One region of the Mycobacterium sp. NGS62 genome, then DNA from elsewhere that is predicted to be linked to it. Evidence: riboswitches for the same ligand, from Rfam matches in the RefSeq annotation. Region 1 holds a riboswitch; each other region holds the start of a gene.

Region 1 (8,238 bases):
GTCAAGGAATTCGCGCGTAAGCACCCGCACAGCATGGGCGAGTGGTCGATGGCATCGCGCACTCATGTGGCGACCATGCGGCACGGCGACTTCTATCACGGCGAGAAGTCGATGACGCTGGACCGCGCGCGCGACGTGAAGATGGAACTGGTCACCAAAACCGGCGAGACGATCGTGCTCAAGCCGGAAGTGTCACTGGCCGAGGGCGACATCATCGACAGCATGTTCATGAGCGTGCGTGCTCTGCGCGAGTTCTACGAGGAACAGATGGAGGATGCGCGCAAGACCGGCGTGATGTTCTCTTTGCACGTCAAGGCGACGATGATGAAGGTCAGCCACCCCATCGTGTTCGGCCACGCGGTCAAAGTCTTCTACAAGGACGCGTTCGCCAAGCATCAGAAGCTGTTCGACGAGCTGGGTGTCAACGTCAACAACGGCCTGGTTGACCTCTACAACAAGATCGAGTCGCTGCCCGCGTCGCAACACGACGAGATCATTCGCGACCTGCACGCCTGCCACGAGCACCGGCCGGAGTTGGCGATGGTCGATTCGGCCAAAGGAATCTCGAACTTCCACTCGCCCAGTGACGTGATCGTGGACGCCTCGATGCCGGCGATGATTCGCGCCGGCGGCAAGATGTACGGCGCCGACGGACGGCAAAAGGACACCAAGGCGGTCAACCCCGAGTCCACGTTCGCCCGCATCTACCAGGAAATCATCAACTTCTGCAAGACCAACGGCGCTTTCGATCCAGCGACGATGGGCACCGTTCCCAACGTCGGTCTGATGGCGCAGCAGGCCGAGGAATACGGGTCGCACGACAAGACATTCGAGCTGTCCCAAGACGGCGTCGCTAACATCGTGGACCTCGCCACCGGTGAAGTGCTGCTGTCGCAGGAGGTGGAAGCCGGCGACATCTGGCGGATGCCGATCGTGCGGGACGCGCCGATCCGCGACTGGGTGAAGCTGGCCGTCACCCGCGCCCGGAACTCCGGTATGCCGGTGCTGTTTTGGCTGGACCCCTACCGGCCGCACGAAAACGAACTGATCAAGAAGGTCAGGACGTATCTGAAGGAGCACGACACCGAGGGCCTCGACATTCAGATCATGTCGCAGGTTCGTTCCATGCGATACACCTTGGAACGGCTGATCCGCGGGCTGGACACCATCGCCGCGACCGGCAACATCCTGCGCGATTACCTGACTGACCTGTTTCCGATCCTGGAGTTGGGCACCAGCGCCAAGATGCTGTCCATCGTGCCGCTGATGGCCGGCGGCGGAATGTACGAAACCGGCGCAGGCGGTTCGGCGCCCAAGCACGTCAAGCAACTGGTGGAGGAGAATCACCTGCGCTGGGACTCGCTGGGCGAGTTCCTGGCACTGGGCGCCAGCCTGGAGGATATGGGCGCCAAGATCGGCAACGAGCGCGCCGAGATTCTGGGCACGACGCTGGATGCCGCGATCGGCAAGCTGCTGGACAACAACAAGAGCCCGTCGCGCAAGACCGGTGAGCTCGACAACCGCGGCAGCCAGTTCTATCTGGCCATGTACTGGGCGCAAGAGCTGGCGGCCCAGAACGATGACGAGGATCTGCGGAAGCACTTCACCGCACTGGCCGATGCCCTGAAGGAAAACGAAGACGTCATCGTTGCCGAACTGGCCGAGGCGCAGGGCGAGGCGGTCGACATCGGCGGCTACTACGCGCCGGATCGCGACAAGACGACCGCGGTGATGCGCCCGAGTAAAACACTCAACGCCGCACTCGACGCGCAGGTCACGACCGCCTGAATCCTGATTGTTCAGAACCGTCCGCTGTGGGGCACCCCTTGTAGTGTTGGGTCGAGAGAGATTGCTCACCCGCAGGCTCACCAGGTTGCCCACAAGGCGGCGTTAATCGTCGGGTAGGAGGATCGGACTCAGATGTCTGACGGCGGAAAGATCAAAGTCAAAGGCACGGTAGTAGAGCTCGACGGCGACGAGATGACACGTGTCATCTGGCAGTGGATCAAGGATTTGCTGATCTTTCCGCACCTCGACATCGACCTGGATTACTACGACCTGGGCATCGAGCACCGCGACGACACGGACGACCAGGTGACGATCGACTGCGCCTATGCCATCAAGAAGCACGGCGTCGGCGTCAAGTGCGCCACCATCACCCCCGACGAGGCCCGCGTCAAGGAGTTCGACCTCAAGACCATGTGGTCGTCGCCGAACGGAACGATCCGGAACATTCTGGGCGGCACAATATTTCGCGAGCCGATCATGATTTCGAACGTCCCGCGGTTGGTTCCCGGCTGGAAGAAGCCGATTATCATCGGCCGTCACGCTTTTGGCGACCAGTATCGTGCGACGAACTTCAAAGTGGACCGCCCCGGGACCGTCACGCTGACCTTCACACCCAACGACGACAGCGAGCCGGTTGTGCATGAAATGGTGAGCATTCCCGAAGACGGCGGTGTCGTGATGGGGATGTACAACTTCAAGGAATCGATCCAGGACTTCGCCCGCACGTCGTTTGCCTATGGCCTGCAAGAGAACTACCCGGTGTATCTGTCGACCAAGAACACCATCCTCAAGTCGTATGACGGCATGTTCAAAGACGAGTTCCAGCGCATCTACGACGAGGAGTTCAAGGACAAGTTCGAAAAAGCCGGACTGACCTACGAGCACCGGTTGATCGACGACATGGTGGCGGCCTGCCTGAAGTGGGAGGGCGGCTATGTCTGGGCCTGCAAGAACTACGACGGCGACGTGCAATCCGACGCGGTGGCGCAGGGCTACGGTTCACTCGGGTTGATGACGTCGGTGCTGATGACCGCCGACGGTAAGACGGTCGAGGCCGAAGCCGCGCATGGCACCGTCACGCGGCATTTCCGTCAGTATCAGGAAGGCAAGCCCACGTCCACCAACCCGATCGCCTCGATTTTCGCGTGGACCCGGGGGCTGCAGCACCGCGGCAAGCTGGACAACACCCCCGAGGTCAGCGAGTTCGCTCAGAAGCTGGAAGACGTCGTCGTCACCACCGTCGAGGGCGGCCAGATGACCAAGGACCTCGCACTGCTGATCGGCGAGGATCAAGACTGGCAGACCAGCGAGGAGTTCCTCAACACGATCGCCGAGAACCTGGACAAGGCCCTCAGCTCGACCTGATCTCGCGGATCGGCGGGCTGTATTGGTCGAGGAAATCGGTGATGACTTCGGTGATGCGGCCCGGCGCTTCGAACATCGGGATGTGACCGACACCGTCGAGCTCCGTCACCTGCGTGCCCTTGGGAAGTTGGCCCCTGAAGTAGCGGTGGGATCTCGGCCCCGGAAAGACCCGGTCCTTTTCGCAGATCACCAGATGGGCGGGAACGGCGGTCTGCGCCAAGTCCGCCAGTCCGGGCATCAACAGCGCTTTGATCAGCAGCTGGAAGTAGGCCGGGCAGTGCGCAACGTCGTCGATGATCGCCCGGAGCTCGGCTTCGCTGACGCCCTCCGGTGATCCACTGATCGGCAGGGTGGCCAGCTGGCGGCTGAACGGTAGCTGCAACGCGCGCGGCCCGAGCCAGCGGGCCAGCGCCCATACCGGCATACCCAGCACGAACTTGGCGATCACCTCGAACTTGGTGGGGCTCCACCGCGTCCATCCGCCCGCCGGGGCGATTCCGGTGATGGTGCGGGCCCGGCCCCGGCTCTCCAGTTCGAATGCCACCCAGCCGCCCAGCGAGTTGCCGACGATGTGGGCGGTGTTCCAGCCCAGCTCATCGAGCTGCCGCTCCACGTGATCGGCCAGTACCTCCGAGCTCAGAAACCAGGTACCCGAGTAGGGCCCGCCGTTGTGGCCGGCCATCGTCGGGGCGAACACCTCATAGCGGCCGGTGTCGGCCAATTGCTGCGCGACGGTCTCCCATACCAGCTGCGAGATCAGAAAGGGATGTAGCAGCAGGACCGGTTCGCCGGTACCCAGATGAATTGGCGCGCGCATATGCCGACACTATGGCGATACCGCCGGTACTCGCAATTGCGCCAGTGGAATTGCATATCGCCGGCGTCTTGCGACTGATTCGCGAATGACGGGATTGGCATGCCATAATCCGCCGGTAAGGCGACGACGTTGCAGGAAGCCGGTGCAAGTCCGGCGCGGTCCCGCCACTGTCATCGGGGAGCGACCCTCATCCGCCACGGCTGCGAGCTGGAAGGCGAGGCGAGCAACGATCCGAGAGCCAGGACACTCGCGTCGTCGCATCCTGCTACCCGGGGCGGTGTACCCCGAGAGAGCTGACGAATCGCCATGCCATGCATGTCAGGGTCGGCCGTCGCGGCTGCCCATTTCGATAAACTTGTTGCGATTTCAGGTAGTGGGCGGTGACCGCGCCGATTTGGATGGCCGCGCCGCCGGAAGTGCATTCGACGCTGCTATCCAGTGGTCCCGGCCCCGGCTCGCTGCTGGCCGCTGCGACGGCGTGGAATTCGCTGGGCACCGAATACCTCGAGGCGGCTGAGGAACTCACCGCGCTGTTGGGGGCGGTGCAGGCCGGGACGTGGGACGGTCCGACGGCCGAGAGCTACGTGGCCGCGCACGCGCCGTATCTGGCGTGGCTGATGCAAGCCTCCACCGATAGCGCCGTCCGAGCGGCCCGGCATGAAACCGCCGCCACGGCCTACATCAGTGCGCTGGCGGCCATGCCGACGTTGGCCGAGCTGGCCGCCAACCATGCCGCCCACGCGGCGTTGGTGGCAACGAATTTCTTCGGCGTCAACGCGATTCCGATCGCGCTGAACGAGGCCGACTACGTGCGGATGTGGATTCAGGCCGCCACCGTGATGGGCACCTATCAAACTGTCGCCACCGCTGCGGTCGCGGCGTCACCGCAAACCACGCCTGCGCCGCAGATCATGAAAGCCGACACCTCGGCGGCCACTTCCGATCAGCCGTCACCGCTGCCCCCGGACCGTCAGGACGACGTCCTTGACTGGCTGAACAACAGCGGGTTCACCGACTTTTACGACAGGGTCTTCCAACCGCTGATCGACGGTCTGATGAGCGACCCGTTCTTCCAGGACATGTTCGCCGGGTTTGATCCCTGGCTACCGATACTCGGAAATCCGCTTACCTACCTCAACCCGGCCAACATCGCGTTCGCTCTTGGCTACCCGATGGACATCGGAACGTACGTCGCGCTGCTGTCGCAAACCTTCGGATTCATCGGGGCGGATCTCGCCGCCGCATTCGCGACGGGTAACCCCGCGACGATCGCTTTCACGATTCTGTTCACCACAGTCGAAGCGATCGGCACGATCATCACCGATACCATCGCGCTGCTCAAGACGCTGCTGGAGACGACCCTGCTCCCGGTTTTCCTACCGTTGCTGACCCTCCCGCTGATTCCGTTGGTGGCTGCCCCCATGTTGCTGGGCGGCGCCGTGGGCTTGGCGGGTTTGCATCTGCACGGCATCCCGGTAATGCCCGTCATCCCAGCCCCTCCGCCCCTGGCGTTGGCACTGGCGCCGACCCCGCCTCCCGTCCCGGCTCCGGCACCTGCACCGTCGCCCGTCCCCGCGCCGGCAACGGCCCCTGCGCCGCCGGCACCCGTGGCGCCACCGCCGGCGCCGTCGGCGCCACCGGTTGGTCTGACCATGGACGGGTTGGCCTACATGCTTGGTGGACTGACCGCCGATGCGCGGCGGGCGGCCAGCACCGGCGCCCGCCGGAAGAAGGCGCGACATGCCCAGGGTGCTCAGCCCTTAGTGGCTGCAGCGGCTATGGAAGACCAGGCCCCGGGTGGGCGGCACCGGCGGGCGGAGGTCACGCAACTGGGCCGCGGGTACGAATACATGGACCTGGAGCCAGAGCCGCCGGTCGTGGCCTCGGATCAGGGCGCGGGACCCATCGGATTCGCCGGGACCGAACGCACGGTGGCCGGGGCGCAGCCGGCGGGATTGACCACCGTGACCGGTGGCTCCTACTGCGGCGGGTCCACGGCGCCGATGATGCCCAGCACCTGGGATCACGTGCCCGACTGAGTGACCGTGGGCTGCCGGCCGGGGCCCGCGTGAAAAGATCGAGCCATCATGAACACCGCTACCGCAACCCGCCGGGTCTTCTCCGGTGTGCAGCCCACCTCTGACTCGCTTCACCTCGGCAACGCTCTGGGTGCGGTGACTCATTGGGCCGAGTTGCAGGACGACCATGACACGTTCTTCTGCGTGGTCGACCTGCACGCCATCACCATCCCGCAGGAGCCCGACGTGTTGCGGCGGCGCACGCTAGTCACCGCGGCGCAGTATCTCGCGCTGGGCATCGACCCGGCCCGCAGCACAATCTTCGTGCAAAGTCACGTGCCGGCCCACACTCAGCTGGCTTGGGTGCTGGGCTGTTTCACCGGTTTCGGCCAGGCCTCACGGATGACGCAGTTCAAAGACAAGTCGACGCGCCAGGGCGCCGAGTCGACGACGGTGGGGCTGTTCACCTACCCGGTACTGCAGGCTGCCGACGTGCTGGCCTATGACGCCGAACTGGTGCCGGTCGGCGAGGACCAGCGCCAGCATCTCGAATTGGCCCGCGACGTCGCGCAGCGCTTCAACAGCCGGTTCCCGGATACTTTCGTCGTTCCCGACCTGCTCATCCCCAAGGTCACCGCGAAGATCTACGATTTGCAAGACCCGTCAGCCAAGATGAGCAAATCGGCTGCGACCGACGCCGGCCTGATCAACCTGCTCGACGATCCGCGGTTGTCGGCCAAGAAGATTCGCTCGGCGGTAACCGACAGCGAACGCGACATCCGCTATGACCCGGTGGCCAAACCCGGGGTGTCGAATCTGCTCGGGATCCAGTCCGCGGTCAGCGGTGTCGACCTCGACACCTTGGTAGGGCATTACGCCGGGCGGGGTTATGGCGACCTGAAGAAAGACACCGCCGACGCCGTCGTCGAATTCGTGACACCGATCAAGACCCGGGTCGACGAGTTGCTCGCAGATCCGGCCGAATTGGAGTCCGTGCTGGCTAATGGGGCGGCACGAGCGCAGGATGTGGCGGCAAAAACGGTCGATCGGGTCTATGACCGGCTAGGGTTTCTTCCACGACGTTTCTAGTCCGCGACGATGCGGAGGTCATGAGCGAATCGGCCCAACCCGGACTTCTGGATCGGCTGCGTGCGCGGTACGGGTGGTTCGACCGCGTGATGCAGGCCAACGAGCGTTTCAATGACGCCAGGGGCAACTATTTCGCGGCCGGCCTCACCTACTACACGATCTTCGCGCTGTTTCCCTTGCTGATGGTCGGTTTCGCCGCTGGCGGCTTCGTTTTGTCGCGCCGGCCCGCGCTACTGGCCCAGATCGACCACAAGGTGCGGGGCAGTGTGCCCGGTAACTTGGGTCAACAGGTCGTCGATTTGATGAATACCGCGATCGACTCGCGCGCCTCAGTCGGCCTGATCGGTTTGGCCACCGCGGCGTGGGCGGGCCTGAGCTGGATGGCCCATCTCCGCGAAGCGCTCAGCGAGATGTGGATGCAGCGCGGCGAACGACCCGGATTCGTTCGGACCAAGCTGTCGGATCTGTTTGCGATGGTGTCCACGTTCGTCGCGATCGTCGCGACCTTGGCGCTGAGCGCGCTGGCCAGTGCCGCACCGATGGCCAAAGTGCTTGGCTGGCTGGGCATTCACAACGTGCCGATGCTGGACGTGATCTTTCGCGGCGTGTCGGTGCTGATGTCGGTGGTGGTGTCATGGCTGGTGTTCACCTGGATGATCGCCCGGCTGCCCCGGGAGTCGATCAGCTTCGCCAGCTCGATACGAGCCGGACTGCTCGCCGCGATTGGGTTCGAGGTGTTCAAGTTGGTCGGGTCGATCTATCTGCGGTCGGTGCTGCATACCCCGGCCGGCGCGACGTTCGGCCCGGTGCTGGGGTTGATGGTGTTCGTCTACATCACCGCCCGTCTGCTGTTGTTCGCCACCGCCTGGGCGGCGACCTCACCGGAGAATCTGCTCGCCGCGCCCGTAGAGCCGCCCGACCCGGCGATGATCACCCCCCGGGCGCAGCCCGACGACGGTTTGAGCGCTCGGCAGGCGCTGGTCGCGGCAGCGGTCGGAGCCGTTGGCGCACTGGGGCTTTCCCGGCTGCTTCGTCGGCGTTAACTCACCACCTTGAGGCCGACGATGCAGCCGACGACGCCGGCGATGAGCAGCACCTTGATCAGTGACGCGGCTTCGTCTCCGGTCAACATGGCGTAAGCGACGGTGAGCACCGCGCCAA
Region 2 (11,853 bases), on a different contig from region 1:
TCGCGCACAAACTCAGCACACAACTCGTGCGTGAGCATGACTTCATCGGGATCGAGAAACTGTCCTTAGAGCCCATGACCCGGCGCCGCCGGGGCAGCGGTGCGGCGGCCAAGCGTGGACTGAACCGGGTTTTGCAGAACGCCGCGTTGGCGCGGTTGGCCAAACACATCGAATACAAAGCCGAACTGGCCGGTGCTGCTCTGGTTGAGGTGCCGGCGGCCTACACCAGTCAGCGTTGCCATCAGTGCGGGCACACGTGCAAAGGAAACCGTGAAAGCCAAGCGGCGTTCCGTTGTCTGTCGTGTGCATGGACCGGCAACGCTGACACCAATGCCGCGGTGAACGTGCGTGAGGAAGCCATCGCGCGCTGGGCGGCGCACACCGGACAACTGGCTGGGACATCCGCGCAAGCGGGCGGCGTAGCCGTCAGCCAGGCGGGGAGCAAGAGTAAGACCGACCCCCATACGGGTCCGGCCCCTGGGCTGGCGGCATCTGCGATGAACCGCGAACCACCCAACGCCGCCTAACGGCCAAGGGAATCCACCGCTTTCAAGCGGTGGAGGATGTCAAAGTTCCAGCTGCCCCCAGGCGGGCTCGTCGCGGAGCTGCTGATCGTTGGTGAGAAACGGATTGGGCAGCATCCGCGTCATCAGCTGTTCGTCGCGTCCGTTGTAGAGGCGCACACCCCACGAAGTGGGGTAGCCGTCGTCGGCGATCCGGCGATACATTTCGGCGCGTGCGCACCTTCGGATCCGGCCGAGGTCGGGACCGCTTGCCGTCTGTTCCCCGATGCACAGTGGAAGTGCCAGCGGCCGAAGTCGACTGTGGCGTACCCGTCGTACATCGTGATGCGCTTGGGCGGGTTGGGCGCCGCCACTTCCCAGGCTGCGCCTTCGACGATGATGCCGAACCAAATATCGTCCCAGTACTCTTCGAAGCACAGGTGGATCAGATCGAGCAGCCGCTCTTCGTCGGCCGGTAACGGCCAGCGCTGCTCTCGGCCGCCGTCCTCGGTCTCGACGATGGCGGGATCGGTTTCGGTCATGCCTTCTCCTTTCCCCGCTTGGCCGCCAGCACGCACTCGCTGCAGAACCCGCCCACAGGCGTGCGGTAGTAAAGACAGCAGCTGGTTCGACGATAGCTGCCGTTGTTGAAACGAATTGCGCCGGTGAGTCTTTCGTCGTCGCAGAGTCTGCGGGCCAACTGCCATCCCGCCTCGGATGCGCACTTGTCGTCGAAGACCCGGGCCGCGCTGAGCAGCGCAGAGGCGGCATTGCCCCGCAACACCTTTGCCGAGATCGGCCCGAGCCGGCGCACCGCCGCAGTAAGCGGAGCCAGGTGCGACTCGAGGACCATGTCGGCCAGCATCGGCTCCAGGTCGTCACCTCGCCACGCGACGGGGTGCTCGATGTGCAGATGCAGCCGGCCGCCGGTCTCGCGAAACAGCAGATGTTCGGCACACAGGTCGGGCAGCAGTCGATGACCGGCCACCGCGCCGAGCCCGATCGACCACAGCCGCGCGGCGAAGCCGAGCTGAAACGTGGATACCGCAACCCGGCGCTCCCCGGCGCCGATGCGGGTCTGCACCCGCCCGACGATGCCGTCGAGCACATCGGTATCCGTGTAGAGCAGATGCACGGGCCGCCAATCACTTTCAACTGCCGGTCCGGTGCCCGCCGCGAAATACGGGCTGACTTTCGACAAGTCGGCGTGCATCGCCGCCGTCATCTCCGCCGACGCGCAGTCGCGGCCCTCGGGTGGATATTCGCGCAACAGCGCCGGCAGCCCGCCCAGCGTCGTCGACACGGCCGGGTGGCCGCCGGCCCGCAGCGTGATCGTCTCCGGATCGGCGGCGGTGACCACGATCTCGGCGGGTTCGCAGGTGCGCCAACCCTCCCTGGCGAGCACCCGCTCGAGCGCGCCGGCCAGCGGGTCGGATGCGTCGACGCGCGCGTTTCTCCCGTTCGTGTCGCGGACCACGAACACCCCGTCCGCCGAGTCGAAACGTAATGTGCCGCAGTCGAACAGCGTGCCGATGTGTCCGGCGAGGATGAGTTCCTCGGGGATGGCGTCGAGCAGCGCGCCGTCCGGGCCGAGCAGCCACACCCGGTCAGCGACCCGCAACGCGAGTTCCAGGTCATGCGTTGACATCACGATCGCCAAGCCGTGACCGCGGGCCAGGCCGCGCAACATCTCGACCAGTCCGGCGCGCGACGGCACGTCCAGGAAGGCTGTCGGCTCGTCGAGCACCAGCGCCGAAGGCTGCTGGGCGAGCGCCCGCGCCGTGAGCACCCGCTGCCGTTCGCCGTCGGAGAGTTCGGCGGCCGGCCGCGCGGCCAGGTTGCTTGCGTCGACCGCGGCCAGTGCCCAGTCGATGACGGCATTGTCGTCAGCTGTGAGCCGGGCGCCGCGGCTCAGGTACGGGATGCGGCCCAGCCCAACGAGTTCACGTGCTGAGAGCAGGCCCGGGTCGACTCGGTCGGTGAGCACCACAGCCACCCGTCGGGCCAGCTGATCGGGCGGCAGTGCAGCCAGGTCGCTGCCCTCCAGCAGCACCTGCCCGCCAAGGGCGGGCTGCAGTCCGCACAGGGTGCGGATCAGCGTGGACTTTCCGCATCCGTTGGGCCCCAGCAAAACTGTCAGCTCGCCGCGGCGGGCCACCGCCTGCAGCCCGGCGGCGACGGTGCTGGTGCGACGACGGCTGCGGTAGCCGATGGCCAGCTCACGCAACTCGATCATCGCTCGATGCCCACCCCGCGACGGCTGCGCAGCAGCACGACGACGACGATCGGTGCCCCGATCAGCGCGGTGACCGCGTTGACCGGAAGCACGGCGTCGCTGCCGGGTACCTGGCTGACGATCGCGCATCCCAGCGCGACGGCCGCACCCATCAGCACCACGCCGGGAACCAGCACCCGGTGATCGGAGGTACCCAGCGCAAGACGGGACAGGTGCGGTACCGCCAGCCCGAGAAAGGCGATCGGGCCGCAGAACGCGGTCGTCACACCAGCCAACAGCGACGCCGAGGCCACCGCGACCGTCCGGGCCCGCCCCACGTCGATACCCATCGTGCGGGCATATCCCTCGCCGAGCAGCAGCGCGTTGAGAGCGCGGACCGTCATCGCCGCGGCCGCCACGCCCACCGCGACGCACGGCAACAGCAGGCGCAAGTCGGCCCAGGTGGTGCCGGCGAAGCTGCCCAGCCCCCACAGCAGATACTGCTGGACGCGCTGCGGATCCGCATACACCAGCAGCACACTCACCACCGCGGTGCTGGCCGCGCCCACCATCACGCCGATCAACAGCAGCGTCGCGGCCGAACGCACCCAGCGGGCCAGCGCCAGCACCAGCGCCAGCACGATCGCGGCTCCGAACGCCGCAGCGAGCACCACGCCGGCGCGCCCGCCGCCGGCCAGGCCCGCGGTGAATCCGGCGCCCGATCCGGCGCCGGCGATCACCACGACGGCAACCCCCAGGCTTGCTCCCGAGCTGACGCCCAACACGTAGGGGTCGGCGAGCGCGTTGCGGAACAGGGTCTGCATCTGGAGTCCGGCCACGCCCAGGCCGGCGCCGGCTGCGATCGCGGTCAGCACCCGCGGTACGCGCATGCTCGCCACGATGACCTGCCAGCGGGGGTCCGACGGGTCGGCACCGGCCAGGATGCGGACGGTGTCCAACAGCGGCACCCGCACCGGCCCCAGGGCAATTCCCAGCACAGTCAGCACCGCCACCGCCGCGGCAAGCGCCGTCAGCGCGGCGGCCGCACGGCTCACGCGGCGGCGACCTGTCGATAGAACTCGAAGCGGTGGTTGGGCGCGAGCTCGGGATGCAGGATTGCCACCAGATCTGCCAACACCAGGTCGGGTCGGGCCACGCCGCGCTCCCAGTAGTCGTTGCCGCCGCCCGGGCCGATTGCCTCGGTTGACGACCAGACCTGCCCGTCGCGGACGGCGGTCAGTTCGCCGTAGCGGTTGTCGGCGGCCAGTGCGTCGTCGAGGGTTTTCCAGTCAGCGCTCACCAGCCACACCGGAGCATGTCCGGCCTTGGCGTAGACGGATTCGAAGCTCAGCTGCAGGCTTCCGGTTTGCGGGTCGCGCGACCACGGATAGTCACCGCCGGCGTCGACGATCAACCGGCCGGCGTAGTCGCCGCCGGCGGGCACCGACCAGGTGCCCTGGTACATGGTTCCGGGCAGCACATCGACGGGCCGCGCGCCGGCGGTCTTGGCCGCGACCGTGCGATAGTCGTCGCGCAGCCGGTCGTAGATTCCACCGGCCTTCTTTTCGGTGCCGGTCAGCGCGGCGAACACCTTGACCCACTCCGCCCGGCCCAACGGCGTGGCCTCGAGCCATTCGGCGTCGGCGACCACGTTGATCCCGGCGTCGCGCAGCTTGGCATAACTCGGGTCGTCGGTGCCCTGGGTCACCAGCACATCGGGATGGCCCGCGATCACCGACTCGACGTTGACCTGCTGGCCCGGCGCGTAGTCGGCCACCTTGCCGGCATCGACGCGTTCGCGGATCTGCGGGTTGACGGCGTTGGCGCTATTGGCCAGACCGGTGACCACCTCGGTCTGGTCGAGTTCGGCGATCATCCCCAGATGGGTGGTCGACGCCGAATACAGGCTGGCGACGGGCACCGTGATCTGCGGTGCGTGCGCCAGGTCGCCGGTCAACGCCGGCGCCGGGGACCCGCAACGCACCAGCACATAGGACTGTGGCGACCCGTTGGGGTAGGGCTGGTGGACGGTCAGCACCTGATAGCTGTTGTGATAGCTGATCGTGAAATTGGTGGCGTCTCGGACCGCCGACTTGTCCGGGAAGTAGTCGGCATTCGGGTCGAATTCGCTGATGCAGCTTGGCTTATCGGAGGCGCTGGTGTCGGACGGCTTCTTCGACGAGGGGGCGCATGCGCCCACGCCGAGCGCCAGGATGGTGACCCCGAGCAGGGCCACCCACGGCGGACGTGACATCGGTCAGCTCTCTCGGGGTACACCGCCCCGGTTCGCAGGACGCGATGACGGCAGTGTCCTGGCTTTCGGATCGCTGCTCGCCTCGCCTTCCAGCCGGCTGGCCGTGGCCGATGAGGGTCGCTCCCCGATGACAGTGGCGGGACCGCGCCGGACTTGCACCGGCTTCCTGCATCGTGATCGCCTTATCGGCGACATTGTCGCACGACGGGTGCGGCATCGGCCGCGGCCGCCAGCTTTGCCACCTTATTTTGGGGCACCGGCGAATACGCCGGCCAGTGCGTCTAGGGTTGCGGGTACTAGCCGGTAGTAAGCCCATTTGCCGCGCTTTGCGCGTTCGAGCAAGCCAGCCTCGACCAGGATCTTGAGGTGGTGCGACACCGTCGGCTGGGACAGGCCGACCGGGTCGGTCAGGTCGCACACGCATGCCTCGCCGCCCTCATGGCCTGCGATCAGCGATACCAGCCGCAGCCGGGTCGGCTCGGCCAGCGCCTTGAGCACCCCAGCCAGCCGCTCGGCGGCCGCCGCGTCGAGCACGCCGCCGGTGATCGGGCTGCAGCACGCCGCCAGATCGGCCACAAGCAGCGAGCGATTGGGGTCGGTTCTGGATGCGATCGTGGCGGGCATGACCCCAGTATGACACACGCATTGACAGCCATCGATGTTTTGTGCACTATGTTCGCATAGACAACCGTCAATGGAAGGAGTGGTCCGATGACCGCCGAACACAACGAGCTGCGCGATCAGGTCCAGGCAAGCTACGGCGCCGCCGCCGCCGCGGTGCGTAGCGGTGACACCAACAGCGATGTGCTGACCGCAGCGAGTTGCTGCGGGTCAAGCGATTCGGCCGATTTTGGGACCATCTTCGGCGCCGGCCTCTACGGCGCCGACGAGCACTCCGCGATTCCCGCCGAAGCACTCGCGGCGAGCCTGGGCTGCGGCAACCCGACCGCGGTCGCCGACCTACATCCCGGCGAGCGGGTGCTTGACCTGGGTTCTGGCGGCGGCATCGACGTGTTGTTGTCGGCGCGCCGGGTGGGTCCGCAGGGGTTTGCTTACGGCGTCGACATGACCGACGAAATGCTCGCTCTGGCCGAGGAGAACAAAGCCAAGGCCGGCGCTACCAACGTCGAGTTCCGCAAGGGCACCATCGAAGACATCCCGCTGCCCGAGGCCGCCGTCGACGTCGTCATCTCCAACTGCGTGATCAACCTGTCCGCCGACAAACCCGCCGTGATTGCCGAAATGTTCCGCGTGCTGGTCCCCGGCGGGCGGATCGGGATCTCCGATGTCGTCGCCGAAGATCAGCTCAGCGCCGCTGAGCGTGCCGAACGAGGCTCCTACGTTGGCTGCATTGCCGGAGCGCTGTCCAAGCAGGAGTACCTCGACGGGCTGGCCGCAGCCGGATTCACCGATGCCACAGTCACATTCACCCATGAAGTCGCCGAGGGAATGCACGGCGCGATCATCCGCGCGACCAAACCCACCACCTCGTCCGACTGAGGCAGCCGCAGAGAACACGATCGCACCACACGCCAGAACCGCGTCACGTTGACACTTGCCAGCGAAGCGGGCCGCCGCTTCGCGCCACTGGGAGAGAACCTATGAGCGACACCGCCGTATCGACTGCCGCGCCGTCAGCGGCCGCCAAGCTGTCCACATTGGACCGGTTCTTGCCGGTGTGGATTGGGGTGGCGATGGCCGCCGGCCTGCTGCTGGGCCGGCTGGTGCCGGGCCTGGGCGAGGGCTTGAGTGCCGTTGAGGTTGACGGTGTTTCGCTGCCGATCGCCCTTGGATTGTTGGTGATGATGTATCCGGTGCTGGCCAAAGTCCGCTACGACCGGCTCGGCGAGGTCACCGGCGACCGCAAACTGCTGGTGTCCTCGTTGGTGTTGAACTGGCTGATCGGGCCGGCGGTGATGTTCACTCTGGCGTGGCTGCTGCTGCCCGATCTGCCCGAGTACCGCACCGGGCTGATCATCGTCGGGTTGGCTCGCTGCATCGCCATGGTCATCATCTGGAATGACCTGGCCTGCGGGGATCGCGAAGCCGCCGCGGTGCTGGTTGCGTTGAACTCGATCTTCCAGGTGCTGATGTTCGCCGCGTTGGGCTGGTTCTACCTGTCGGTGCTGCCCGGCTGGCTGGGCTTGCCCCAGACCGGGATCGAGGTCTCGCCGTGGCAGATCGCTAAATCCGTGCTGATCTTTCTCGGCATCCCACTGTTGGCCGGGTACCTGTCCCGTCGCCTCGGTGAACGGCTCAAGGGCCGGCCCTGGTATGAGTCGCGGTTTATGCCCCTTATCGGCCCCTGGGCGTTGTATGGGCTGCTGTTCACCATTGTCATTCTGTTCGCCCTGCAAGGCCACCAAATCACCTCCCGGCCTTTCGATGTCGCGCGGATCGCGGTGCCGCTGCTGGCCTACTTCGCCATCATGTGGGCCAGCGGCTATCTGCTCGGCGCCGTCCTGAAAGTGGGTTACGAGCGCACTACCACGTTGGCGTTCACCGCCGCCGGCAACAACTTCGAACTCGCGATTGCCGTGGCGATCGCCACCTACGGCGCCACCTCCGGCCAAGCTCTGGCCGGGGTCGTCGGACCGCTCATCGAAGTACCCGTCCTCGTCGGCCTGGTCTACGTCTCCCTAGCACTGCGCACCCGTCTCTTCAGTCGCGACACCACCCAAAGAGTGGCTGCCGATGGCCCATAAACCCAGTGTCTTGTTCGTCTGCGTGCATAACGCCGGACGCTCCCAAATGGCGGCCGCACTGCTAACCCACCTGGCCGGTGACCGCATCGAGGTGCGCTCCGCCGGAACCGAACCCGCCGACCAAATCAACCCGATCGCGGTGGCCGCGATGGCCGAACTCGGCATCGACATCACCGCCGCAAACCCCAAAGCACTCACCGGTGACACGGTGCAAACCAGCGACGTGGTGATCACCATGGGTTGCGGCGACACCTGCCCCTACTTCCCGGGGGTGGCCTACCGCGACTGGAAGCTGCCCGACCCCGCGGGCCAACCCCTCCAGACCGTACGTTCCATCCGCGACGATATCGCCGACCACGTCCAGGCACTGATCAGCGAACTGCTGCCCACCAACAGGAAACCGTCGGCCGACTAAGTAACGGACACGACCAACCCGAGCCGCCAGCGCGAATCACGATGTGCCTCAGATCAACTGACAAACCCAGCCAACGGGATTGCCACTTCATTTGAGGCACCACCGGCGCGCCTGCCCGCGACTGCCCCAGATAGAACGACAACGGACATTGATCGTCATCGCCGGAACCTAGACCCAACACGACAAGCCAGCGATATCAGTCGCAGCCGGGTTCGGCTCAGTGCCTTGAGCATGGTGGCCAGCCGCTCGGCGGGTGCGCTGTTACGTCGTCCTAACGAGGATTGCCGCCATCACACGCGTAAGCCAATCGCCGAAAGAAGCTGATTTCTCCAGCCAGATCACAACCGAGAGCGCCACCCCATGCCAATTGCATTGTGCCCAAGGCGATCAGCAGCACAGCTTTCGCGGGTCTCCGATACGCCGCGGCGGACACAGCCTAGTCGCGGGGGTGGCTGAGCTCGGCGGTGGCGTCCGAATCCAGGTCGCTTTCCAAGACCCAGCACACCGTGGAACGGTCGTGTTCGGTGGGTGCGGCGTGCGGCGCGTGGTCGAGAAGGGTCTGCAAGTGGCCTTCAAGGGCGACGAGTTAGGCGATCTGTGCGCGGACTCCGTCGAGACGGGTGTTCAGGACCTGTCGGACGTGCCCGCACGGCACCTCGGCGCGGACGTGGATTGCCAAGATTTAGCGCACCTTCTGCAAGTCAGCCCGGCGGCTTGACCCCGCGGTGAAAGCCGCCAATTTCGTGATTCGTCGCATGGGCTTGACCTGTCCCCAGGGGCCAGCTTTAGCGTCATCTATACCTACGACACCGCAAGGATGAAAGATGCCATTTCGTGAAGGCGACGTGTACCGCTGCCCGCGGCCGGACTGCGGATGTGAACTGACGGTGACCAGGAGCGCACCCCCGGATTGTCAGGGCCGGCAGGATCCGACTTGCTGCTGCGGGCAAACGATGGAAAAGGTCAGCTGAACCGGCGCTCCTGGCTGGGCGGTGCGATCGGCTTCGGGCCATGCAGCCGCGCTTGGCGACCCGTCGATTCGGCCAGCGCCAGTGCGGGCCCCTGAGTGTCGCTACCCACCTCAGCTCCGGTTGTGCCAGGAGCGAAGGTCGCTGCGAACTCTGTCCGCCTTCCCGGAAGGATTTCCGGTATGCCACGAACTCGGCGATCGTTTACTTCTGAGTAGCCGGTTTCGAGGTCACACATCGTGTCATCGACGGTAACGGGCGTGTTACTGATCTTGCCCGCGAGCTAGGTCTGAATAAGAGCCTCTTGCATATGTGGGTGAGCGGTGGCGGATAACCTTGGCCGGCGCTGGCGGTCCGCCGAAGCTTATTGGAGGCCAATCGCTTTCAGTCGATGAGCATGCTGAGCTGGTACGACTGCGCGCTCCGGTAGCCGAGTAGGCGGGGGTTCTCGCGCTCCTGGAAAAGGGCCTCGACGACTCTGTGGCGCAGCTGAACCGTCGCCAGTTGCATGCGCTCAGTCTTTCCTCAAATAAATGAGCAGTGACGCGATGATCGGCTATGCCGTTGGCGATTCGATGATGCGGCAGACGGTGGCAGCCTGTCCGCGGCGTTGGTCGCTGCGGGCGCTCTGTAGCGCAGCGGCCAGGGTGGTGCGTAGGGCGCGCAGGTCGGCGATGGCGCGGTCGATGTCGCGAATGTGCTTGTCGAGCAGCGCGGTGACCTGCTCGCAGGGCGCCATACCGTGGCGATGCAGGTCAAGGATGTCTTTGATCTCCGACAAGGTTAGGCCAAGGGTCCGGGCCCGCAGAATGAACCGCAGGATCGCGATGTCGTCGTCGCTGAACAGCCGGTAGCCGGCTTGGGTGCGCTCAGCGGGCGGCAGCAGCCCCTTGGCTTCCCAGATCCGGATGGCCTTGGCCGAGACGCCGATGGCTTTGGCGGCGTCACCGACGGTGTGCGTTACCGGATTTCGTTCACGGACGGTGGCCGCCATTGATGACGGTTCCCAGCTGCTGGGTTCAAACGTATCCGGGCGAGTGCCGGATGCAGATGTCGCGCTCATTGGTCGTTGGGGGCGCGGTGTCGGCGTAGCGGGTCCGCTTCCCCTTCCTCCTTTTCGTCTGAATTGCAGACGTCGTCGAGTGACGCCTCGCCCCCTGGCGGCGAGCATCGGCGACGGTGACTCCAACGGTAGGGGTTGCCTCAAGGGCAAAGTCAAGGGTACGGCGCGATGGCCTGCCAGAACTTAATACAACGCCCTAGTGGGGGCCACTAGTTGCTGAAGAACATTTGCCCATCGAGGGCGGCTGTTAACCAAAGGTTACTGGCTTGAACTACGCGCGGCAGTTCACGACCGTGCGGCCTGCACCGAGGTCATCATCGCGAAGCGATCAGCGGCGGGCATTGGCGGCAGCCGACGACTCGGTTCCTGTCTCAGGGTGCGAGCCTGATAAAGCCCGGCGGCCTGGGTCGCGCCGGCGACGGCTCCACCGGACCGCCACCGCCGTTGCCGCCACCCCCGTTGCCACCATTGCCGCCGCTGCCGGCAGCACCCCCGGGCTGAGGAGCATCAGCAGGAGGTTCCACCTCTTGCGGTGGCGGCGGCTGTTGCGGTGGCGGCGGCGATTGTTTTGGTGGCGGCGGTGCGGCGGTCGGCAGGGGTGGTGTCAGGGTACGCGCCGTCGGCGGCGGTGGTGGCGGAATCTGCGGCGGGTCCGGTAAGCGGGGATCCCCCGTGGGAACCGCTCCGATCAGTGAGGTGAGCATTTTGCCATGCACGTCTGACTGGTCGTCCCGGTAGCGGCCCGCCGCAAAAACGCCGCCGTCCATCGAGTGTGGCAGCCGCACCGTACCGGTGCCCGTCGGTTCCTGGCATGCCGCCGGCATGTTGGTCATATGCAACCCCGGCGGCGGCTCCGGTAAATCGCTTCCTGGGTTGACTGTGTTGTGCGTGTACGTGGCGACCCGGTGCGTCGGTTCATTCGATACCGGGTCGGGATTAGCCTTGATGGAAGCTATCTTGCTTTGATCGTATGGGCAGTAGATCTCCACTGCGGCAGTGATGAATCGGGTCATGGTGGTCGTGAGGCGGGCAGGGTACAGATGCACGGTCGGGTCTATGTTGTACGCATCGTTCCTTAGCCCGTCCAGTATGTCGTTCGCCGGCATACCACCATCGAGTTTGCGACAAACTTTGTGGGCTGCGGCGATGACGCTTGGCACGTTCTTGATGGCAGGGATTTCATCTTTATCGAGCAGTGCCAGAAACTGGTCGTCCTGGCTTGGGTCGGCGGATACCGCGCCGCTGCTCAGAATTGCGGCGCCGGTTAGCACCATGATGGCGGTAACCAGGGCACCGGCGTGGCTAGTGATGCCGGTGGACATGGTAGGGGTTTCCGTTCTGCTAGGGTGCCCCACGGCGTCGCGAGCCATTGGCCGTCGGCGATACCGTGGTCGGGTCTTGTGACGTGAGCCGTTGCATTGCAGAATGTTTCGCGACGGCGCTGGTGCTCAAAGGATCGGTGTGTAAGTGATGCACAATGTCGCCAATCGATAAATCTGCTTGCGGCGTTGGCGGTGCGCCGCAGAGTGGCCTACAGGGACCACGAGGCCCAATTACGGTGTGGCTCAACTCGTGTTCGCCTCCTTTGCGTGAATACGGTGGAGGCATTACCGCCGTAACTCCAACGCTAGCGATTGCCGCGGGGACAAAGTCAAGGGCCAACGTCGTAATGTTTCGCCGCCTACGGTTTCCCGAGCCATCGGGTTTCGGTGATACGCGCTGTAATCGCG
Region 3 (11,853 bases), on a different contig from region 1:
GTCGTAGTAGGGCGCGCCGCCGTCGAGCATGTTGGTGCCGCGCTCGTCGGACCAGACGCCCGACGCCCGCATCCCCCACATCATCTGCACCAGCACCGAGGACCCGTCGATCATCGCGGCGTCGACGACCTGGCCCTTGCCCGAGGCCTGCCGTTCCCACAACGCGGACAAGATGCCGACCAACAAAAACATCGACCCGCCGCCGAAATCGCCGACCAGGTTCAGCGGCGGCACCGGCCGCTCGCCCGCGCGGCCGATGGCGTGCAGGACGCCGTTGAGCGAGATGTAGTTGATGTCGTGACCGGCTTGCTGGCTCCGGGGACCGGTCTGGCCCCAGCCGGTCATCCGGGCATACACCAGCCGCTCGTTGACCTTCGCGCAGTCCTGAGGGCCCAAGCCGAGCCGCTCGGTGACGCCGGGGCGGTAGCCTTCGATCAGCACGTCGGCCTTGGCGGCCAGCTTGAGCACCAGGTCGCGTCCCTCGTCGGATTTGAGGTCGGCGGTCACCAGCCGTCGGTTGCGCAGCGTGGACTGCGGAGTCCCCGCGCCCGGTGAGCCCGGCCGTTCGATGCGCACCACGTCGGCGCCGAGGTCGCCGAGGATCATCGCGGCATGCGGGCCCGGCCCGATGCCGGCCAGTTCGACTACCCGCAACCCAGTCAGCGGTCCCGCCATCTACCGACCTCCTTGTCGAGAACAACCGTGGCGATCGCCAGCGCGGCGAAGCCGGGCGTAGCGGGTCGCCACCAAACAACCCGGTGCTCGCATCTTCGCAGCCGCGCCGGACTGCCGTGCAGCCCGGTCACTTAAGGTGATCCACATGTTGGATTCAAGCGTCCTCAGGCCCGTTGCGGGCTTGTCCGTCGCGTTGGCCGACGGTGTGCTGTCGGTGACGATCGATCGACCGGACAGCCTCAACTCGCTGACGACCCCGGTGTTGGCCGGCATCGCCGAGGCCATGGAACATGCCGCTGTTGATCCGCGGGTCAAGCTGGTGCGGCTGGGTGGCGCCGGGCGAGGCTTCAGCTCGGGCGCGGGAATGAGCGCCGACGACGTCAACGGCCAGGGACCGGCGACTGACATCATCGTGGAAGCCAACCGCGCAGTCCTTGCGATCACTGCGGTGCCGCGACCGGTCGTCGCCGTCGTCCAGGGACCGGCCGCCGGTGTCGGCGTCTCACTGGCATTGGCGTGCGACCTTGTATTGGCTTCGGACTCAGCGTATTTCATGCTCGCATTCACCAAAGTGGGCTTGATGCCCGACGGCGGCGCGTCGGCGTTGGTCGCGGCCGCGGTCGGCCGCACCCGGGCGATGAAGATGGCGTTGCTGGCCGAACGCCTACCCGCCGCCGATGCACTGGCCAGCGGCCTGATCAGCGCGGTGTATCCGGCGGCCGACTTCGAAGCGGAGGTTGACAAGGTGGTGTCCGGACTGCTGTCCGGACCGGCAGTGGCCTTCGCCAAGACCAAGGAGGCCATCAACGCAGCCACGCTCGCCGAGTTGGAGCCGGCGCTGCACCGCGAGCTGCAGGGTCAGGCGATGTTGCTGAAATCCCACGATTTCATCGAGGGCGCAACGGCTTTCCAGCAGCGCCGCACCCCGAACTTCACCGATCGCTGAGTCGGGGCGGCTGGCCGACGGCTAGAACCCGAACAACGGCGGCAGCGCGAGTATGACGACCAGGCTCCACACGAAGTGGGTCAGTATCGGCGCCAGCACCCCGCCGGTCGCGCGGCGCTCCAACGCACACACCGCACCGAGGATGATCGCCGCGAATCCCAGCATCAGATTCTGGCTGGCCAATGTGGCAATGACGTAGATGACCGTCGAGATGACCACCGGGTGGTGCCGACCCAACGCCGTGTACAGCGCCCCGCGGTAGAACAATTCCTCGGCGATAGCACCGAGCAGCGCGATCGCCAAAGTCAGCCGCCACGAGCCCTGGTCGGCGAATTGGAAGACCCGGGAGATCAGATCCGAAACGGCCGGAATCTGTTTGGCGATAACCCCGCCGAGCACGAACACGCCGCCGAGCACCAAGCCGGTGGTGCTGCCGGTGATCACCGGACGCTGGTTGCGGCCGCGCCAGCAGATGCCGCCCAGATGGAGCGGTCCGGAGGCAAGCGCGCCGACCAGCCACACCGCGCTCAACGCCAGCGTCAGCCAGTAGAAGCTCGCTTCGCCGGGATGCCGGGTCATGGACAGTCCCAGCACCACCGCGCCGAGTACCAGCACGATTGCGACCACGATGCGCCGCCGGCGCACCACCGACGGCGGCTCATGGTGCGGTACCGCGACATTGGTGATCGCGCGGCGGATCTCCTGCAGCGCGCTGGTGTGCGGGCGAGTACTCAGGTCGGTCATGCAGGACGCCCCTTCGGGGTCAGAGTGATCAGGATGTCGAGGCCGGTTCGCAACGCACCGGCAATCGGGCCGGGGACCGCGTTCACCAGCCCAAGACCAGACCGCGCTATCGGCGGTGTCACCGCTTTGGCGAGCCGCCGGATGCGCAACGTGTCACCGCCGGCCCACACCGGATCGCTGTCGGCGAGGTGATGCGGGTCGGCCAGCGCGTTGACCGGGCGCGGTCGGCGGTTGGACAACGCTCGGGTGACGGCTTCGTCGACGCCGATCAGTCCGCCGGGCGGATCGGGCACCAGATCCCGCAGGCCGGCGCCAGAGGCGCGCATCGGGTGATCCAGCGATTCGACCAGGTCAGCAGCCAACCCGTCGGGCACGGGCAATGCGATCGCCGTGAGGCGCGAGGCCACTGCGGTGTCCACACCGCGCACCGGCAGGCCGGTGTGCCATTTGCCGGAAATGCGTGCATAGGTTTTCAGCAGTTCCCGGTACGACGTGGTGTCGGGGCCGGCGATGTCGTAGGAGCCCGCGGGTACTCGTTCCGGGTCCGCGGCGGCGACGAGGTAGTGCAACACGTCCCGGATGGAGATCGGGTCCACCGGGTTGTCCATCCAGGGCGGTATCGGCATGAGCGGAAACCGGTCGCCGACATAGCGCAGCATCTCGAACGACGTCGAACCGGCGCCCATGATCAGCGCCGCTCCGAGCCACACCACTTCCGGTCCGCCCTCGGTGGTGAGTGCTGCGGCCACCTCGGCTCTGCTGGTCAAATGCTCGGACAAATTGTCGTCATCGGGTACGAAGCCGCCCAGGTAGACGATGCGCTGCACCCCAGCGTCCTTGGCGGCGGCCGCGACGTTGGCAGCCGCGCTCTGGTCGGCGTCGCGGAAGCCGGGTTGACCGATGGCATGCACCAGGTAATAGATGACGTCGATTGGGCCGGCGACGGCCAGCGCCGCGCGCGTCGAGGCGGGCTCGGAGGCATCCAGAGCAACCGCTGTGATGTCGTCGACCCAGCCGAACTGGCCCAGGCGCGCCGGGTCACGGGTCGCGGCGAACACGTGGTGGCCGTCTGCAAGCAGTGCGGTAACCAGGCGCGATCCGATGTAGCCCGTGGCGCCGGTCACAAGAATCCGCACAACCCCCAACCTAGCGATGATGGCGGCGCCGGTGGGGTGGAAACGTGAGCCGAGTAGTCCGCCGGTGGCTGCCGCAATATTTGCGCGCCGCGGCGCCCCGCAGGTGCCGCAAATCCGGTGCAGGCAGTTTTGTAATGCAGTAAATGGCCGCGTCGAGTTGATTTGCGCAGGCTGTTGTGCCGTCAGATGCAGCCGAGTTCCGGTGCGGGACAACGACTTGACGGTCCTCGCAACGGTGCATGCGCGTGGACGAAAACTCGCTCCGGTCGATTAGACGGTGCTGCCCCATTACACACGTGTGCAATTTTTTGGCTGAACTGACAATGCGCCAGTAACGTAATGCGTACATGGATAATGACAGGATGCGCCCCGAGACCTCTGGGCTGCGCGTACCGACGGCCAGCACGTCGGCAGCCCCATCTCTCGCGGCAGTGGCAATCCAATTTCCGCCGCACTTCAACAGTCAGGACGACATATCCTCCGCAGTGACCGGCTTCGGCGGTGCTGAGTTCGCCCGGTTCACCGCCAGCAGCGGGGTCGCGTCGCGCCACCACGCGCTGCCACTGTCGCGCTACGCCGAACTGAGCGGCTTCACCGAGGCCAACGACGCCTTTCTCGAGGTCGCCTTGGATCTCGGCGAGCAGGCGCTGCTGTCGGCGTTCGACGCCGCCGAAGTCAAACCTTCCGAGGTCGATATCGTCTTGTCGACGACGGTGACCGGACTTGCGGTGCCCACCCTCGAGGCGCGATTGGCCACCCGGGTCGGCCTTCGCCCTGACGTCAAACGGCTGCCACTGTTCGGGCTGGGTTGTGTGGCCGGTGCCGCCGGGATCGCCCGGGTCTCCGACTATCTGCGCGCCTACCCCGATCAGGTGGCTGCGCTGCTGGCCGTCGAACTCTGCTCGCTGACCATCCAGCGAGATGACCATTCGATGGCCAACCTGGTCGCCTCCAGCCTCTTTGGCGACGCCGCAGGCGTCGTCATCGCCAAAGGATCCGATCGGCCGGCTGCCGGGCCGCGGGTACTGGCCACCCGCAGCCGCATCTACCCCGACACCGAGGACGTGATGGGCTGGAACATCGGCACCGAGGGGTTCAAGATCGTTCTGTCGGTCGAGGTTGCCACCGTCGCGGAGAAGTACCTGGGTGAAGACGTCCGCCAGTTCCTCAGCGACAACGGACTGACCACCTCCGACATCTCGACCTGGGTTTGTCACCCCGGCGGTCCGCGGGTGATCGATGCCGTGGAAAACGTCCTGGACCTGCCCGTCGATGCCCTCGATCACACCCGAAATTCGTTGCGCATCAACGGCAATCTCTCTTCGGTATCTGTGCTCGACGTGCTTCGGGCCAACATGGCCGATCCGCCGCCGCCGGGATCGCTGGGGCTGATGATCGCCATGGGCCCGGCCTTCTGCTCTGAACTCGTGCTGCTCGGCTGGTAGATCGTGTACTACCTGCTGATCCTGGCGATCGGCATCGAACGGCTGGTCGAGCTGGTCATCTCCAAGCGCAACGCGCGATGGGCTTTTGCCAACGGCGGTAAAGAGTTCGGCCGCAAGCACTATCCGGTCATGGTCACCGTCCATGCCGCGCTCCTGCTCGGCTGTGTTCTCGAGGTGTGGGCACTGCATCGGCCGTTCCTCGGCTGGCTCGGCTGGCCGATGCTGGCGGTGGTGGCGTCCAGCCAGCTCTTGCGGTGGTGGTGTGTCGCCACGCTGGGCCGTCACTGGAACACCTTGGTGATCGTCGTGCCGGAGGCGCCGTTGGTGCGACGAGGGCCCTACCGATGGCTGCACCATCCGAACTATGTGGCGGTGGTCGCCGAGGGCATGGCGCTGCCGTTGGTGCATTCGGCTTGGCTGACCGCGGCCGGATTCACACTCGCCAATGCGCTGCTGCTGAGTGTGCGAATCCGGGTGGAGAACCGGGCGCTGGGTTACGCCGCATGATTTACGACGCTGATGTGCTGATCGTCGGCGGCGGCCCGGCGGGTCTCGCTACGGCGTTACATGCTCGCAGACAAGGACTTTCGGTGGTGGTGGCTGAGCCACGAGCGGACCCGATAGACAAGGCCTGCGGTGAGGGTTTGATGCCCGGCGGTCTGGCCGAACTCACATCACTTGGCGTAGATCCCGCGGGTCTGCCGTTCCGCGGCATCGCGTATGTGAGCGAACACCGGCGGGCCGAGGCACGCTTTCGCGACGGTCCCGGCCGGGGCGTGCGGCGCACCACCCTCCATTCGGCGTTAATGGCCCGCGCCAAAGAGCAAGATACCGAATGGATTTCGACCCGGATCGACAACGTCGAGCAGGACGCCACCGGCGTGATCGCAGCCGGAGTGCGCGCAAAGTGGTTGGTGGCAGCCGACGGCCTGCATTCAGCGGTGCGCCGCGCCGTCGGAATCACGGCGGTTGCCGGTCGGCCGCGACGGTACGGCGTGCGCCGACACTACGCGGTGCCGGCATGGTCGGAATTCGTCGAGGTGTACTGGTCGCGGTGGGGCGAGGCGTACGTGACGCCGGTCGAGCCGGATCTGGTCGGTGTCGCGATCCTGTGTAACGGTCAACCGCAGCTGGAGTGGTTCCCCCGGCTGGCATGTCGACTACGCGGCGCTCAGCCCGGTCGAGCCCGCGGCTGCGGTCCGTTGCGCCAGGTGGTCTCTCGACGGGTCGCCGGCCGGGTGTTATTGGTAGGCGACGCAGCCGGTTACGAGGACGCCCTGACCGGTGAAGGCATCAGCCTGGCAGTCAAGCAGGCCGCCGCAGCGATCAGCGCCATTGTGGACGAGACGCCGTCGTCGTATGAACAGGCGTGGCGGCGGATCACCCGCGACTACCGCCTGCTCACCCGCACACTGGTATTGAGTACCGTCCCGCGCCCGGCCCGGCGTGCCATCGTCCCGGCTGCCAAAGCCCTGCCCGCCGTTTTCCGGCAGGCCGTGAACACGCTGGCGCAGTAGTTCGCGGTCCGTTAACGCGCCTTCCAGACCGGTGGGCGCTTCTGGGCGAATGCCAGCGGCCCTTCTTTGGCGTCTTCGGATTTCAGCAGCGTGCCGAATTCACGGGTGGTTCGGGCCCAGGCAGGTTCCTCCCCGGGTATGACACCGTCGTCGGCACCATAGGCGATCCGCTTGCTGGCCTGCACCGACAGCGGTGCGTTGACGGTAACCCGCTCAGCCAACGCCAGCGCGGCGTCCAGCACGGTGCCGTTCGGCACAACCTGGTTGATCAGGCCCCACTTGGCGGCCTCGGCCGCAGTGATCGGCTCACCGGTCAGCAGCATCTCGAGGCCGACTTTGCGGGGCAGCTGGTCGACGATCCGGAACACCCCGCCGGCGCCGGCGATCAGACCCACCTTCACCTCGGGCAGCCCGAACTGCGCGCGCTCCTCGGCGACCACCAAGTCGCTGGCCAGCGCCAGCTCGGTGCCACCCCCAAGTGCGGTGCCGTTGACCGCGGCGATCGTGGGCTTGTCGATGAAGTGGTGCACGTAGCCGGCGAATCCCCACTCGGCATGGTCGGGGTGGTACAGGTTCTCCCGGCGCGAGATCGCCTTGAGATCGGCTCCGGCGCAAAATGATTTGTCACCGGCGCCGGTGATGACGACCGCCCGCACCTCTGCATCGTTTTGGGCCTGCTCCAGCGCGTCGCCGACAGCAGTACTCACTGCCCCGTTAACGCAATTGCGGGCCTCAGGCCGGTTGATCGTGATGACCAATACATTGCCGCGGCGCTCGGACAGCGCAGCCGCATCCGTCACAGCAATTCCAGAATGGTGGCGTTGGCCTGTCCGCCGCCCTCGCACATTGTCTGGAGCCCGTAGCGAATTCCGTTGTCCCGCATGTGGTACAGCAGTGTCGTCATCAGCCGCGCCCCGGATCCGCCGAGCGGATGGCCGAGGGCGATCGCCCCACCCTTGGGATTGAGCTTCTTCTCGTCGGCGCCGATGTCTTTCAGCCAAGCCAACGGCACCGGCGCGAACGCCTCGTTGACCTCGTAGGCACCGATCTCGTCCAGGCTCAGCCCGGAGCGCTTCAGCGCCTTCTGGGTCGCCGGGATGGGCCCGGTCAGCATGATCACCGGGTTGGAGCCGGCCAGCGTCGCGGTGTGCACCTTGGCGATCGGCTTGAGCCCCAACGACTTCGCCTTCTCCGCCGACATGAACAGCAGCGCAGCCGAGCCGTCGGAGATCTGGCTGGAGTTACCGGCGTGGATCACGCCGTCCTCTTTGAAGGCCGGCTTGAGCTGGGCCATCTTCTCCATCGGTGTGCCGCGGCGGATGCCTTCGTCTTTGAGAATCGTGTTGCCGTCCTGGTCCTTGATGGCAACGATCTCATCGTCGAACGCCCCGGAATCTTGTGCCGCAGCGGCCTTTTCGTGAGAATCGAGGGAGAACTGGTCGAGCGTGGTGCGGTCGAATCCCCACTGCTCGGCGATCATCTCGGCGCCGATGCCCTGGTTCGGGACGGCGCCGTCGTAGCGGTCCAGGAAGTCCTGCGGGAACGGCCTGCCACCGCCGGCGAGCGACGAGCCCATCGGCACCCGCGACATCGATTCCACACCGCCGGCCACGACGACGTCGTAGTGACCGGCGACCACACCCGCGGCCGCGAAGTGCACCGACTGCTGGCTGGACCCACACTGGCGATCGACGGTGATACCCGGCACGCTCTCGGGCCAGCCGGCCGTCAGCAACGCGGTGCGACCGATGTCGAGGGCTTGCTCACCGGCCTGCATGACACATCCCCAGATCACGTCGTCGACGATCTCGGGGTCGACGCCGGCTTTGCCGACGAGCCCGTTGAGCACCTGGGCGGACAGGTCGGCGGGGTGCACCCCGGACAGACCACCGTTGCGTTTGCCGATCGGTGAGCGCACCGCTTCGACGATGACGGCTTCAGCCATGACGTTCTCCTTTGACTCGTGTGCCTCGATTCTTGACCACGGCGCCGGGCGGGTCGGGGGCGGGGTTGCCGGGTAGCGTCGGCGGCATGGCACGCATCGTCGTCATCGGCGGCCACGGCAAGGTCGCCTTGCATCTGGCCCGAATCCTGACCGAGCGCGGCGACGCGGTGACGTCGGTTTTCCGCAATCCCGACCACGCCGAGGAAGTTGCCCTTACCGGGGCCACACCCGTCGTCGCCGACATCGAGCAACTCGACACCGACGCCCTGGCCGACCTGGTGGCCGGACATGACGCGGTGGTCTTCACCGCCGGCGCCGGTGGCGGCAATCCGGCCCGCACCTACGCCGTCGATCGCGACGCGGCCGTCCGGGTCATCGACGCCGCCGCCAAGGCCGGAGTTCGGCGCTTCGTGATGGTCTCGTATTTCGGCGCCGGACCCGGCCACGGTGTGCCGCAAGACGATCCGTTCTTCCCCTATGCCGAGGCCAAGGCCGCCGCCGACACCCATCTGCGCAGCAGTGACCTCGACTGGACCATCCTGGGACCCGGTCGGCTCACGCTCGATCCCGCGACCGGGCGCATCGCCGTCGGTGCCGCGCCGCATGGCCGGGAAGTCACCCGCGAGGACGTCGCGCTGGTGGCGGCGGCCGTGCTGCACGACGACGCGACGATCGGGCGAACCATCGAGTTCAACAACGGCGACGTGCCCATCGCCGAAGCACTGGCCGCCGACTAGGCGATCGCAAGCGCGGCGAAGCCGGGCGCGGGGGGTCGCCGTCATCAGACCTAGTAGTCTCGATTACGCAACTGGTTTGCCGTCGCCGCAAGGTGTCGGCATCGAGCGAGGCATGTTGGCTATGCGTCGCGAGAGGGAACCCGGTGAGAATCCGGGACTGTCCCGCAGCGGTATGCAGGAACGACCGCCGTCTAGAAGCACTGGTCAACGACCGGGAAGCGACGGCCATTAGGAGCACCACGTGGTGCATGCCTGCGAGTCCGAAGACCTGCCAGCTGTGCCGGACGCGCCGCGTCCGGCGGTTCACCGCCTCGTGGGATGGGCGTTGGCCGTACCGGTTGCCGTGCCCACCGGGCGCAGTGCACCCGATCGGCTGTGCGTCCGCTGGCGGTGACCACCACGTCGAGTGAAGGACGAACACGTGACCGCTCAGCCGTTTACCGCCACCATCACCGGCTCCCCGCGCATCGGTCCGCGCCGCGAACTCAAACGCGCAACCGAAGGCTACTGGGCCGGCCGGACCAGTCGATCCGAGCTGGAGTCCGTCGCCGCCACCCTGCGCCGCGACACCTGGGCGGAATTGGCGGCCGCGGGGCTGGACTCCGTCCCGGTGAACACGTTCTCCTACTACGACCAGATGCTCGACACATCGGTACTGCTCGGCGCGCTGCCGGCCAGGGTCGCGGACGTGGCCGACGAGCTGGACCGTTACTTTGCGGCGGCCCGCGGCAACGACGACGTCGCGCCGCTGGAGATGACCAAGTGGTTCGACACCAACTACCACTACCTGGTTCCCGAGATTGCGCCCGGCACCCGCTTCGAGCTGCATCCTGACAAGGTGCTCGCCGAGCTGAAAGAGGCCCGCGACCAAGGGATTCCCGCGCGACCGGTAGTCATCGGCCCGATCACCTTCCTGCTGCTGAGCAAGCCGGTGGATGGTGCCGGTACACCGATCGAACGCCTCGACGAACTGATCCCGGTGTACACCGAGTTGCTGTCGCTGCTGGCCGACAACGGCGCGCAGTGGGTGCAGTTGGACGAGCCCGCGCTGGTGACCGATGTCGCCGCCGACGCGGCCGCGCTGGCCGAACGCGTCTACACCGCATTGGGCTCGGTGGGCAGGCGGCCGGCGATCCATGTCGCCACCTACTTCGGCGATCCCGGCGCCGCGCTGCCTGCACTGGCTCGCACGCCGGTCGAGGCGATCGGCGTGGACCTGGTCCGCGGCGCCAACGCGGAGCTGGCATCGATTCCCGAGCTGGCCGGCAAAACGCTGGTCGCCGGTATCGTCAACGGCCGCAACATCTGGCGCACCGACCTGGAGTCCGCGCTGAGCCGGCTGGCGACGCTGCTGGGGTCGGCGCAGGCAGTTGCGGTGTCGACGTCGTGCTCGACGTTGCATGTCCCCTACTCCCTGGCTTTGGAAGAGGGCGCCACCGATCTGGACGACAACCTGCGCAGCTGGCTGGCGTTCGGCACCGAAAAGGTGCACGAGGTCGTCACGCTCGCGCGTGCGCTGCGCGAGGGCCGCGACGCGGTGGCCGACGAGGTCGCGGCCTCCAATGCCGCAGTGGCGTCGCGCCGTTCGGATCCGCGGCTGCACAACGGCCAGATCCGCGAGCGCATCGACTCGATCGTCGCATCGGGTAACCAACGCGGACCCGCGGCCGATCGCCGCAGCAGCCAACAGGAGCGGCTCCAGCTGCCGCTGTTGCCGACGACGACGATCGGCTCCTACCCGCAGACCTCGGCGATCCGCAAGGCCCGGGCGGCGTTGCGGACCGGCGAGATCGACCAGAGCGAGTACGTCGCACGGATGAAGTCCGAGATCGCCGACGTGATTGCCCTGCAGGAGCAACTCGGACTCGACGTGCTGGTGCACGGCGAGCCGGAACGCAACGACATGGTGCAGTACTTCGCCGAACAACTCGACGGATTCTTCGCCACCCAGAACGGCTGGGTGCAGTCCTACGGCAGCCGCTGCGTGCGCCCGCCGATCCTCTACGGCGACGTGGCGCGGCCGCATCCGATGACGGTCGACTGGATCACCTACGCGCAGTCGCTGACCGAGAAGCCGGTCAAGGGCATGCTGACCGGCCCGGTGACGATCCTGGCGTGGTCGTTCGTCCGCGACGACCAACCGCTGGCCGACACCGCCGAACAGGTTGCGCTGGCGATCCGCGACGAGACGATGGATCTGCAGTCGGCGGGCATCGGGGTCATCCAGGTCGACGAGCCCGCGCTGCGGGAGTTGTTGCCGCTGCGGCGTGCTGATCAGGACGCCTACCTGGCTTGGGCGGTCGGCGCATTCCGGTTGGCGACGTCCGGCGTCGCCGACTCGACGCAGATCCACACCCACCTGTGCTATTCGGAGTTCGGCGAAGTGATCGGCGCGATCGCCGACCTCGACGCCGACGTGACGTCCATCGAGGCGGCCCGCTCACACATGGAGGTGCTCGACGACCTCAACGCGGTCGGTTTCGCCAACAGCGTGGGCCCAGGCGTCTACGACATCCACTCGCCGCGGGTGCCGGCCGAGTCGGAGATCGCGACATCACTGCAAGCAGCGCTGAAAGCCGTTCCCGCGGAGCGGCTGTGGGTCAATCCCGACTGCGGACTGAAGACGCGCAGTATCGACGAGGTGAAGGCGTCGCTGCAGCACATGGTGAGCGCGGCGACGAAGGTGCGCGAAGGCTAATCGGGCGCCG

What was found. A riboswitch is a leader RNA that binds a small molecule or an ion and turns the genes downstream of it on or off. The one in region 1 is predicted to bind cobalamin.
Region 2: linked by a shared signal. The riboswitch ahead of AC5Y49_RS21920 (ABC transporter substrate-binding protein) and the one ahead of AC5Y49_RS14335 (PPE family protein) in region 1 are both predicted to bind cobalamin.
Region 3: linked by a shared signal. The riboswitch ahead of metE (5-methyltetrahydropteroyltriglutamate--homocysteine S-methyltransferase) and the one ahead of AC5Y49_RS14335 (PPE family protein) in region 1 are both predicted to bind cobalamin.

What each region holds. Positions count from the first base shown of each region.
Region 1 covers NZ_JCALCK010000005.1:1,115-9,352, reverse strand. Annotated here, with positions in the region: gene AC5Y49_RS14350 (NADP-dependent isocitrate dehydrogenase) at 1-1,788, shown strand, start outside; gene AC5Y49_RS14345 (NADP-dependent isocitrate dehydrogenase) at 1,921-3,153, shown strand; gene ephH (epoxide hydrolase EphH) at 3,140-3,970, opposite strand; cobalamin riboswitch at 4,080-4,239, shown strand; gene AC5Y49_RS14335 (PPE family protein) at 4,351-6,009, shown strand; gene trpS (tryptophan--tRNA ligase) at 6,058-7,077, shown strand; gene yhjD (inner membrane protein YhjD) at 7,098-8,120, shown strand; gene AC5Y49_RS14320 (DMT family transporter) at 8,117-8,238, opposite strand, start outside.
Region 2 covers NZ_JCALCK010000014.1:7,581-19,433, reverse strand. Annotated here, with positions in the region: gene AC5Y49_RS21940 (RNA-guided endonuclease InsQ/TnpB family protein) at 1-527, shown strand, start outside; partial or broken gene AC5Y49_RS21935 (DUF7676 family protein) at 567-1,045, opposite strand; gene AC5Y49_RS21930 (ATP-binding cassette domain-containing protein) at 1,042-2,739, opposite strand; gene AC5Y49_RS21925 (FecCD family ABC transporter permease) at 2,736-3,773, opposite strand; gene AC5Y49_RS21920 (ABC transporter substrate-binding protein) at 3,770-4,972, opposite strand; cobalamin riboswitch at 5,004-5,170, opposite strand; gene AC5Y49_RS21915 (ArsR/SmtB family transcription factor) at 5,216-5,596, opposite strand; gene arsM (arsenite methyltransferase) at 5,684-6,472, shown strand; partial or broken gene arsB (ACR3 family arsenite efflux transporter) at 6,574-8,092, shown strand; partial or broken gene AC5Y49_RS21900 (MerR family DNA-binding protein) at 8,529-8,827, opposite strand; gene AC5Y49_RS21895 (MerR family DNA-binding protein) at 9,617-10,054, opposite strand; gene AC5Y49_RS21890 (DUF732 domain-containing protein) at 10,495-11,445, opposite strand.
Region 3 covers NZ_JCALCK010000003.1:131,098-142,950, forward strand. Annotated here, with positions in the region: gene AC5Y49_RS09995 (CaiB/BaiF CoA transferase family protein) at 1-675, opposite strand, end outside; gene AC5Y49_RS10000 (enoyl-CoA hydratase) at 821-1,621, shown strand; gene AC5Y49_RS10005 (CPBP family intramembrane glutamic endopeptidase) at 1,643-2,365, opposite strand; gene AC5Y49_RS10010 (NAD(P)H-binding protein) at 2,362-3,501, opposite strand; gene AC5Y49_RS10015 (type III polyketide synthase) at 3,864-4,946, shown strand; gene AC5Y49_RS10020 (isoprenylcysteine carboxyl methyltransferase family protein) at 4,950-5,453, shown strand; gene AC5Y49_RS10025 (NAD(P)/FAD-dependent oxidoreductase) at 5,450-6,463, shown strand; gene AC5Y49_RS10030 (enoyl-CoA hydratase-related protein) at 6,475-7,263, opposite strand; gene AC5Y49_RS10035 (thiolase family protein) at 7,260-8,408, opposite strand; gene AC5Y49_RS10040 (SDR family oxidoreductase) at 8,495-9,145, shown strand; cobalamin riboswitch at 9,218-9,435, shown strand; gene metE (5-methyltetrahydropteroyltriglutamate--homocysteine S-methyltransferase) at 9,567-11,843, shown strand; gene AC5Y49_RS10050 (DUF3556 domain-containing protein) at 11,840-11,853, opposite strand, start outside.